DNA from 2 places in the Alloalcanivorax sp. C16-2 genome. Region 1 is predicted to be linked to the other one. Evidence: predicted binding sites of a transcription regulator. Region 1 holds the regulator's gene; the other holds the start of a gene.
The links. Region 1 encodes FNR, which switches genes on or off when oxygen is low (the NO sensors DNR and NnrR bind a similar motif). Its sites were predicted from a motif close to TTGATNTANATCAA; they were not measured.
Positions count from the first base shown of each region.

Region 2: a site for FNR is predicted at 3,486-3,499, ahead of ACLD02_RS10975 (cytochrome ubiquinol oxidase subunit I). Genes of this name have one in related genera too.

Region 1 covers NZ_JBKFTL010000003.1:344,404-349,050, reverse strand. The annotation lists gene ACLD02_RS15215 (sulfite exporter TauE/SafE family protein) at 1-95, shown strand, start outside; gene hemN (oxygen-independent coproporphyrinogen III oxidase) at 162-1,535, shown strand; gene fnr (fumarate/nitrate reduction transcriptional regulator Fnr) at 1,576-2,376, shown strand; gene ACLD02_RS15200 (universal stress protein) at 2,401-3,315, shown strand; gene yaaA (peroxide stress protein YaaA) at 3,424-4,197, opposite strand; gene ACLD02_RS15190 (hypothetical protein) at 4,306-4,647, shown strand, end outside.
Region 2 covers NZ_JBKFTL010000002.1:155,683-160,329, forward strand. The annotation lists gene ACLD02_RS10960 (response regulator transcription factor) at 1-466, shown strand, start outside; gene cydX (cytochrome bd-I oxidase subunit CydX) at 488-619, opposite strand; gene cydB (cytochrome d ubiquinol oxidase subunit II) at 632-1,762, opposite strand; gene ACLD02_RS10975 (cytochrome ubiquinol oxidase subunit I) at 1,775-3,358, opposite strand; gene cydD (thiol reductant ABC exporter subunit CydD) at 3,639-4,647, shown strand, end outside.

The DNA.
Region 1 (4,647 bases):
TGGCATTGTGGTTCCTGGCCCAGGGGTTGTGGCTGCATGCCGGTGCTCTGCCACTGCCCTTTTGCGGCGACGTTTCCGTTCCAACCTTCCTTTGATGCACATCAAAACGGTTCGCACCGGGACAGGCATGATGGCATCGCCTGTTACCTGGAGCATCGCCCATGACCACATGGAACCCGGATCTCATTCGCCGCTTTGGCGGGCCCGGGGCCCGCTATACCTCCTACCCGCCGGCCACCCAATTCCATGAGGAATTGCGGTTCGCCGACGTGGAAGCCGCCGTGGAAGCGGGGAACCGGGAGCGCCGCGACCTCTCCCTGTATTGCCACATCCCGTTCTGCGCCACGGTGTGCTACTACTGCGCCTGCAACCGCATCGTCACCGCCAACCGGCGCCGGGCCGTGGACTATCTCGCCCACTTGAAAAGCGAACTGCGGCGCAAGGCGGCCATGGTGTCACCGCAACGGCCGGTAGTGCAGATGCATTGGGGCGGCGGCACTCCCACCTTCCTCAACGACGCCCAGATCACCGAGCTGGTCTATGACCTGGCCCGCTACTTCCGCCTGCTGGAGGATGACCGCGGCGACTACGCCATGGAGATCGACCCGCGTACCGTGGACCGCTCCCGCCTGGGGCTGATTCGCGGGCTTGGCTTCAACCGGCTGAGCCTGGGCGTTCAGGACCTGGACCCGCGTGTGCAGCAGGCCGTCAACCGGGTCCAGCCGCTGGACATGATCCGGCGCGTATTCGACGACGCCGCCGATTTCGGCTTCCATTCCCTCAACGCGGACATGATCTACGGTCTGCCCTGGCAGAGCGAATCGAGCCTGGCGCGGTCCCTGGAACAACTGGTGGAGCTGCGTCCCAACCGCATCTCCCTGTACAACTACGCGCACCTTCCCGCCCGTTTCAAGATTCAGCGCCAGATCGCCGAACGGACCCTGCCTAGCCCGACCGAAAAACTGGCGATGCAGGTGCGCGCCGGCGAGATGCTGCAGCAGGCCGGCTACGAACTGATCGGCATGGATCACTTCGCCCTGCCCGATGATGAGATGGCGGTGGCCCGGCGTCAGGGGCGGCTGCACCGCAACTTCCAGGGTTACACCCTGCATGGTGACGCCGACCTGCTCGGGTTCGGCGTCAGCAGCATCAGCGATCTGGGCGATGTATACGCCCAGGCGCCGAAACGTCTTGAGGATTGGGAACAGGCCGTGGCCGCTGGCCGCTGGCCGCTGGAGCGCGGCTATCGGCTGAATCGCGATGACCGGCTACGCCGCTCGGTGATCATGGGGCTGCTGTGTGATCTGCGTCTTGATCTGGCCGCGTTCCGGGAAAACTGGGGCGTGGATTTCACCGATTACTTCGCCGACAGCCTCGAGCAACTCGGTGAATTCGAAAGCCTGGGCCTGCTTGCCATGGAAGGCAGTGACCTGGTGATCACCGAAGCCGGTCGGCTGGTGGCACGCGCCCTGGTCCAGCCCTTCGACCGCTTCGCCGTCGCCAGCCAGGGAGAGCGTTTCAGCCGCATCATCTGAGGTTGGCCCGTTTTTGTGGCCACCGACACTTGTTCAGCCCATGGGGCCTTCTATAATGTCGTACGCAGCAACATTGATAACCACTGAGTTATCTTCTTCCATACGCAGCCAACAAGGGGGCATCATGCCGCGCACCGTTTCTTGCAACGACTGCAGCCTGAGCCCGATCTGTCTCCCCCTGGCCGTGGCTCCCGCCCAGCTCGACCAGCTCGACCAGATCATCCAGCGCGGACGACCACTGAAACGTGGTGAGCACCTGTTCCGCGCCGCCGACGATTTTCATTCCGTTTACGCGGTTCGCTCCGGAGCACTGAAGACCTACGTGCTTTCCGATGAAGGCGAGGAGCAGGTGACTGGTTTTTATCTGCCCGGTGAGATTCTCGGCATGGACGGCATCAGCACCGCCCGCCACCTGTCCAACGCCAAGGCGTTGGAGACCTCAACGGTGTGCGAGATCCCTTTCCACCGCCTGGAGGATCTGTCGCACAAGATTCCCAGCCTGCAGCATCATTTCTTCGGTCTGATGAGCAAGGAAATCCGTGCCGACCGGGAATTGCACATGCTGCTCAGCAAGAAGAGCGCCGACGACCGCGTGGCCTCGTTGCTGCTCTCCCTGGCCACCCGGCAACAACGTCGCGGGCTCAGCAACAAACGCTTCCGCCTGCCCATGTCCCGCTACGACATCGCCAACTATCTGGGCCTGGCGGTGGAAACCGTGAGCCGTATCTTTACCCGCTTTCAGCAGCAGAACCTGCTCTGGGTGGATGGCCGCGAGGTAGAAATTCTTGATCGCCCGGCCCTGTGCGGCACCGGTCGCCTGGATTCCGTGCAGGACGCTTGATTCCCGCTAGCAAGGACACCGACTATGAGCTCCGAAAATGGCATTCTGGTTTTCCTCGACCGCGACCTGAAAGCGCCGCAACCGGCCCTGGAAAAAGCGCTACAACTGTCCCGGGCCTCCGGCCTGCCACTGACCGTGGCGATCAACAGCGATTCCCCGGCGATGCGCCGCGCGGTGGGCTTCGACGATGCGCGCCGGGAAAGCGCCGAACGCCAGATCGCCAAGGCATGGGAAAAGCGCATTGATGAGCTGACCGCTGGAGAAACCACCGTCAATAAACGCGTGGCGCCGCACCGCGACGCGGAAACGGCCCTGCGTGACACCGTGGTGGAATGCGCCCCCGCCCTGGTGGTGGTTCACACCAGCGAGGAAGGCACCCTCAAACGCCACCTGTTCACTCCCCGCGACTGGCTGCTGATCCGTCATGCGCCCTGCCCCGTGCTGTGCGTGCATTCCCAGCCCTGGGGAACGCCTCCGCGCTTCACCGCCGCCGTGGAACCGGAAGAAAAGCCCGGCGGCCTTGACGCCGCGGTGATTCACACCGCCCGGTATTGGAGCGAGCAACTGCACGGGGAACTGGAAGCGGTGCATGTGCTTGAGCACCCGGACGAAACCCTGCTGCTGGTGGCCGGCGAAGCCCTGCCCGAATACGCCGCCAGCGCCAACAGCATCCGCGAGTACCACGAAAAAGCGCTGGCCGAATTCGCCAAACGCGAGAACCTGCCGGAGGACAGGACCACCCTGCTGGAAGGTCCGGTTACCCGCACCCTCACCGACTACTGCGAAGAGGAAGGCGCGGATCTGCTGGTGGTCGGCACGGTGCGCCGCAATACCGTGGAGCGCCTGCTGCTTGGCGCCACCGCCGAATCCCTGCTTACCCGCACCGGCAACGACGTGCTGGTGGTCAAGCCCGAGGATTTCGAAAGCGACTGGCGCTGACGCTCTCCGTTGATCGCGACCGGAGTCGCTCCTACCGCGAAGCAGGCACTGTAGGAGCGGCTTCAGCCGCGATTCGTTTCAGGCGCGATCCCCCCTCACCGGCCACCTTCACTGCTCTTCACGCCGGAACACCGGCCTGGTGTCGGTGGACGCTTCCGCGTCGTGACGATAGCCTGCTTCCCGGAATTTCTTCAGAGCCGCCGGCTTGTCGATGCCTTCGCGCAGAATCCAGGCGGCCATCAAGCCCCGGGCTTTTTTCGCATAAAAGCTGATCACCTTGTACTTGCCGTTTTTCTCGTCCTGGAACACCGGTTCGATCACCGGCCCCGGCAGCCGCTTGGGGTGCACGGATTTGAAGTACTCGTTGGAGGCCAGGTTCACCAGCACGTCGGTGCCGGCGGCCTTCATATCCTTGATCAATTGGTCGGTGATGATCTCGCCCCAGAATTGGTAGAGATCCTTGCCACGGGCATTGTCCAGCCGCGTTCCCATCTCCAGACGGTAAGGCTGCATCAGGTCCAGGGGGCGGAGTACGCCATACAGACCGCTGAGAATGCGCAGGCGCTTTTGCGCCGCCTGCAAGTCATCGGCATCGAAGCGTTCAATATCCAGCCCGGTATAGACGTCGCCTTTGAAGGCGAAGATCGCGGGTCGGGCATTGTCCTTGTCGAACGGCGTTGACCACTGCGCGAACCGTTCCACGTTAAGATGGGCGATCTTGTCACTGACCTTCATCAGGCTGGCCAGGTCCGCCGGCGAGAGCTGGCGGGCACGCGCCACCAGTTCCGCGCTGTCGTCGAGCAGGCGCGGTCGGGTTGCGCGCAAGGACGGCAGCGGCGACTCGTAATCCAGGGTTTTCGCCGGTGACACAACGATCAGCATGGTGTTCTCCTTTACATGACGCGACACTGATTATAAGAAGACCACGTAAAGAAGAAACCCATGGGCCCGATCGACGGCGCCCACGAGACCGGGGAGTAACGATTAACGATGCGTTTCCTGTTGATTCTGACCGTCACCGTGGCGGTGGTAGTGCTGCTGTGGGGCAGTTGGCAAGCGGGCCGCCGGCCCTTCTACCTGGCTCTGGCCGGAGTGCTGGTGGCGGGCACCCTGTTTGGCGCGGCGACCCTGTTCACCGATCAGGAGCGGCGCGCCCCGGCGGACCCGGAGACAGTCATCGCCGAGGTATCCCAGGTGCACCGCACGGAAACCACCTACCGGCTCAGTGGCGACATCGCCAACCGGGGCGAGCATGCGGTGGCGCGGGTGCAACTGGCGGTGGAAGCGCTGCGCTGCCCGCCGGCCACCGCCTGCGAGGTAATCCACGAGAGC
Region 2 (4,647 bases), on a different contig from region 1:
GGTGCAAAAAACCATGAAGGAACAGGGCCTGGGCCACCCGGTCATCTTCGTCAGCGGTCACGCCGACGTGCCCATCGTGGTACGCGCCTTCAAGGCCGGCGCCGTGGATTTCATCGAGAAGCCCTACAACGAGCAACTGCTGCTGGACAGCGTGCAGCAAGCGCTGGACCGGGAACGCCGGGCCCAAGGCCGCGATGCCGGGCGCCGGAGCGTGGACGAACGGCTGGCCCGGCTCACCCCCCGGGAACGGGATGTGCTGCTGCCCCTGGTGAAGGGCTACACCAACCGGGAAATCGCCGCGCAACTGAATGTCAGCGTGAAAACCGTGGATCTGTACCGCTCCCGGGTAATGAAGCGCATGGGCGCCGAGCGCCTGCCGGATCTGGTGGGGATGGCGATCGCCGCCGGGCTGGTGCCGCCGTTGCGGCTGCGGGAAGGGGATCAGGCGCCGCAAGCCGGCGCCTGATCGGAGGGACGGGCCGGAGGGTCAGTCCTCCTGGCCTTGCTGTTTGGCCTGCTCGGCCTGCTCGGTCACTTCGTTCAGCTCAAACCACATGGCGTTGAGAATGGCGAAGGTGCAGGCCAGACCGACACCCAGAATCCAGGCGAAATACCACATTGTCGGTTCTCCTCAGTACATGTCCTTGTTGACGTCGCTTTCGCGGACCTTGCCCCACAGCACCTTGTACACCCAGGCGGTGTAGAGCAGCACGATGGGCAGCAGGATCACGGTGGCGATCAGCATGATGCCCAGGGTGTAGTGGCTGGAGGACGCATCCCACACCATCAGGCTGTGGCCGGGATCGGAACTGCTGGGCAGGATCACCGGGAACATGGACACGCCCACCGTGGTGATGATGCCCGCCACCGACAGCTTGGAGCCCAGGAAGCTGAGCGCCCCGATACGGGTGAACAAGCCGAGCATGGCCAGGGCGGCCCCGCCAAAACCCACCAGCGGCACCAGCCACAGCAGCGGCTGGGCACCGTAGTTGGCCAGCCACACACCGGCCTCGGTGACCACTTCCTTACGCAGCGGATTGCTGGGGCCCATCGGGTCCATGGCACCCACCACGCGGTAGCCTTCCATATTGCTGACCCAGAAACCGCCGATCGCGAACAGCACGATCACCACGGCGGCGGCGATCAGACCAATGCGCCGGGCCCGTTCCGCGGGCTCGCCATCCGCCTTGATCTGCAGCCAGGTGGCGCCGTGCAGTACCAGCATGGCCAGCGACACCAGCCCGCACAGCAGCGCGAACGGGTTCAGCAAGGCAAAGAAGGAACCGGTGTAGAACGGTCTCAGGTCGCTGTCGAAGTGGAACGGCACGCCCTGCAGCACATTGCCCACGGCGACGCCGAAGATCAGCGCCGGCACCACGCCACTGAAGCACAGCGCCGCGTCCCAGCGGGCGCGCCAGCCGGCATCGTCACGCTTGGAGCGGAACTTGAACGCCACCGGGCGGATGATCAGCGCCACCAGGATCAGGAACATGGCCAGGTAAAAGCCGGAAAAGCTGACCGCGTAAAGCGCCGGCCAGGCAGCGAAGATGGCGCCGCCGCCCAGCACGAACCATACCTGGTTGCCTTCCCAAACCGGGCCCACCGTATTGATCACCTGACGGCGCTGGCCATCACCGCGGGCCACCGCCGGCAGCAGCGCGGCCACGCCCATGTCGAACCCGTCGGTCACCGCGAACGCCACCAGCAACACGCCGAGCAGAGCCCACCAGATCAACCGCAACACTTCATAGTCGAACAGCATGGCGTTGTCTCCTTATTCCTGAGGCCGGTTGAAGGCCGGTGAAAAGCGCTCGTCGAGCCGGGCCGGGTTGTCCGCGCTCTCCTCTTCCTCGGGGCCCTTGCGGATGTACTTGAGCATCAGCTTGACCTCGATCACCGCCAGGGTGGTGTAAATCACCAGGAAGCCGGCCACCGTGATCAGCAGATCGGTGACGGTCAGGCTGCTGACGCCCAGGAAGGTGGGCAGCACCCCTTCGATTACCCACGGCTGACGACCGTACTCCGCCACCAGCCAGCCCAGCTCCGCGGCCACCCAGGGCAACGGCAGGGTGTAGAACGCCACGCGCAGGAACCAGCGCGGCACCCGGCGGCGCAGGGAGACCATATAAAACGCCAGGCCGAACAAGGCGATCATGTAGAAGCCGATCACCACCATGAAACGGAACGACCAGAACAGCGCGAACACATTGGGCAGCGCGTCGCGGGTCGCCATGGCGATCTGCTCATCGCTGGCGTCGCGGGGGTCCTCCACGTATTTCTTGAGCATCAAGGCGTAGCCCAGGTATTCCTGGTTCTCCAGGAAGGTCTGGCGGGCCTCCGCGTTGCTCTCATCCACCTTGAGGGTTTCCAGGGCGTCATAGGCGAGCAACCCGTCGCGGATGTGCAACTCCGAGAGCGCCATCAACTCGCGGATGCCGGGAATTTCCTGATCGATGCTACGGGTGGCGATCAGCCCCATGACCCAGGGAATTTTCAACTCATAGTGAGTCTCCTGGGCCTCGCGGTCGGGGATACCGAACAGGGCGAACGGCGCCGGCGCCTCCTCGGTGTGCCACATGCCCTCGATCATCGCCAGCTTCATTTTCTGGTTGTCGGTGATGGTGTAACCGGATTCGTCACCCAGCACCACCACGGACAGGGCCGCCGCCAGACCGAAGGACGCGGCCACCGTGAAGGAGCGCTTGGCCAGCGCTTCGTGACGGTGACGAAGCAGATAGTAGGCGCTGATCGCCAGCACGAACACGGCCCCGGTAACGTAACCGGCGGCCACGGTGTGCACGAACTTGGCCTGGGCCACCGGGTTGAAGATCACCGCGGCGAAATCCACCACTTCCATGCGCATGGTGTCCGGGTTGAACACCGACCCCACCGGGTTCTGCATCCAGCCGTTGGCCACCAGAATCCACAGCGCCGACAGGTTGGAGCCCAGCGCCACCAGCCAGGTCACCGCCAGATGCTGCACCTTGCCAAGCTTGTCCCAGCCGAAGAAGAACAACCCCACCAGGGTGGCTTCCAGGAAGAAGGCCATCAGGCCCTCGATGGCCAGGGGCGCGCCGAAGATGTCGCCCACGTAGTGACTGTAGAACGCCCAGTTGGTACCAAACTGGAACTCCATGACGATGCCGGTGGCGACGCCCATGGCGAAATTAATGCCGAACAACAGCCCCCAGAACTTGGTCATGTCCCGCCAGATGGTGCGTCCGGTCATTACATAGACGCTCTCCATGATGGCGAGCATGAAGGACAGGCCCAGTGTCAAAGGAACAAAGAGGAAGTGGTACATGGCCGTCATGGCGAACTGCAGCCGCGACAACTCGACCAGCGTGGCGTCGATCATTGATGTTCTCCCCTGACTACAAACCGGCGAGCCACCGACCGGCCCGCCTGTGCACGGAAGGTCCTCCATGGCCTTCCAGTTCGAGGTACAGCATGCGTGACATTACACGCAACCGAATGACGGTGCCTTGAGCGAGATCAGGATGACGCGGGTGAAAGCCCGCCGGATCACGTCTACCATTGAGCGCCGTCCCGGTTAGCGCTCCTGGCACCATGGTCAGGATAGCATCGCGCCCGAGCCGCTTCACGTCACATTGAGCAAAGTGGAACCAACCAACGCCATGCCCATTGATCCACATCAAGCCGACCCGGCCGCCTGGCTGGCGGACCAACGGCGCCACGCGCCACGGATGCTGAGACGGTTGTTGCTGACCGCCCTGGCGGACGCGCCCCTGGCGCTCCTGCAGGCGACCATGCTGGCCTGGCTGGCCGCCAACCTGGTGGCCGGCGCGGGCCGTCTCTGGACCCCGGCCCTGCTGTTGCTGCTGACCCTGGCGCTGCGCGCCCTGGCCGGCGCGGCCCGGGCGCGCTTCAGCGCCGGTGCCGCCGCCGACATCGGCCTGGCGATTCGCGAGCGGGTGGCCGACGCCCTGTTGCGTGGCGCCGGCGGTGCCATGCCCCCCGGCGAGGCCAGCACCGCCCTGCTGGAACAGACCGAGGCAGTGGGCCGCTACCACGCCGGTTTCGCCGTGCAAAGGCGGGTGGCGAGCCTGGCCACCATGCTGTTCCTGGTCGCGGCCTTCGCGGTGGACTGGGTGGTGGGGCTGATATTTCTGTGCACCGCACCGCTGATTCCGGTGTTCATGATGCTGGTGGGCACCGGCGCCCAACGGGCCGCCGACCGGCAGTTGGAGAGCCTGCGCTTTCTGGGGGGTTACTTCCTGGACCGGCTGCGCGGCGTGCTGACGCTGCGCGCCTTTGCCCGCGAGCAGGCGGAACGGGACGCGGTGGACATCGCCAACGGCGAATACCGGCGCCGCACCATGAAGGTCCTGCGCATCGCCTTCCTCACCTCCGCGGTGCTGGAGCTGTTCGCCGCCCTGTCGGTGGCGCTGGTGGCGCTCTATGTGGGCCTGCACCTGCTCGATCTGGTGGCTTTCGGCCCCGGCCCGGGGCTGGATTTCGGCACCGGCCTGTGGCTGTTACTGCTGGCGCCGGAGTTCTACCAGCCGCTGCGCCAGCTCGCCGCCGGCTACCATGACCGGGCCGCCGCCCAGGCCGCCGCCGACACCCTGGCACCGTTGCTGGCCGACCCGGTTGTCGAGGATTCCTCTCATGCAGGAGCGGTCG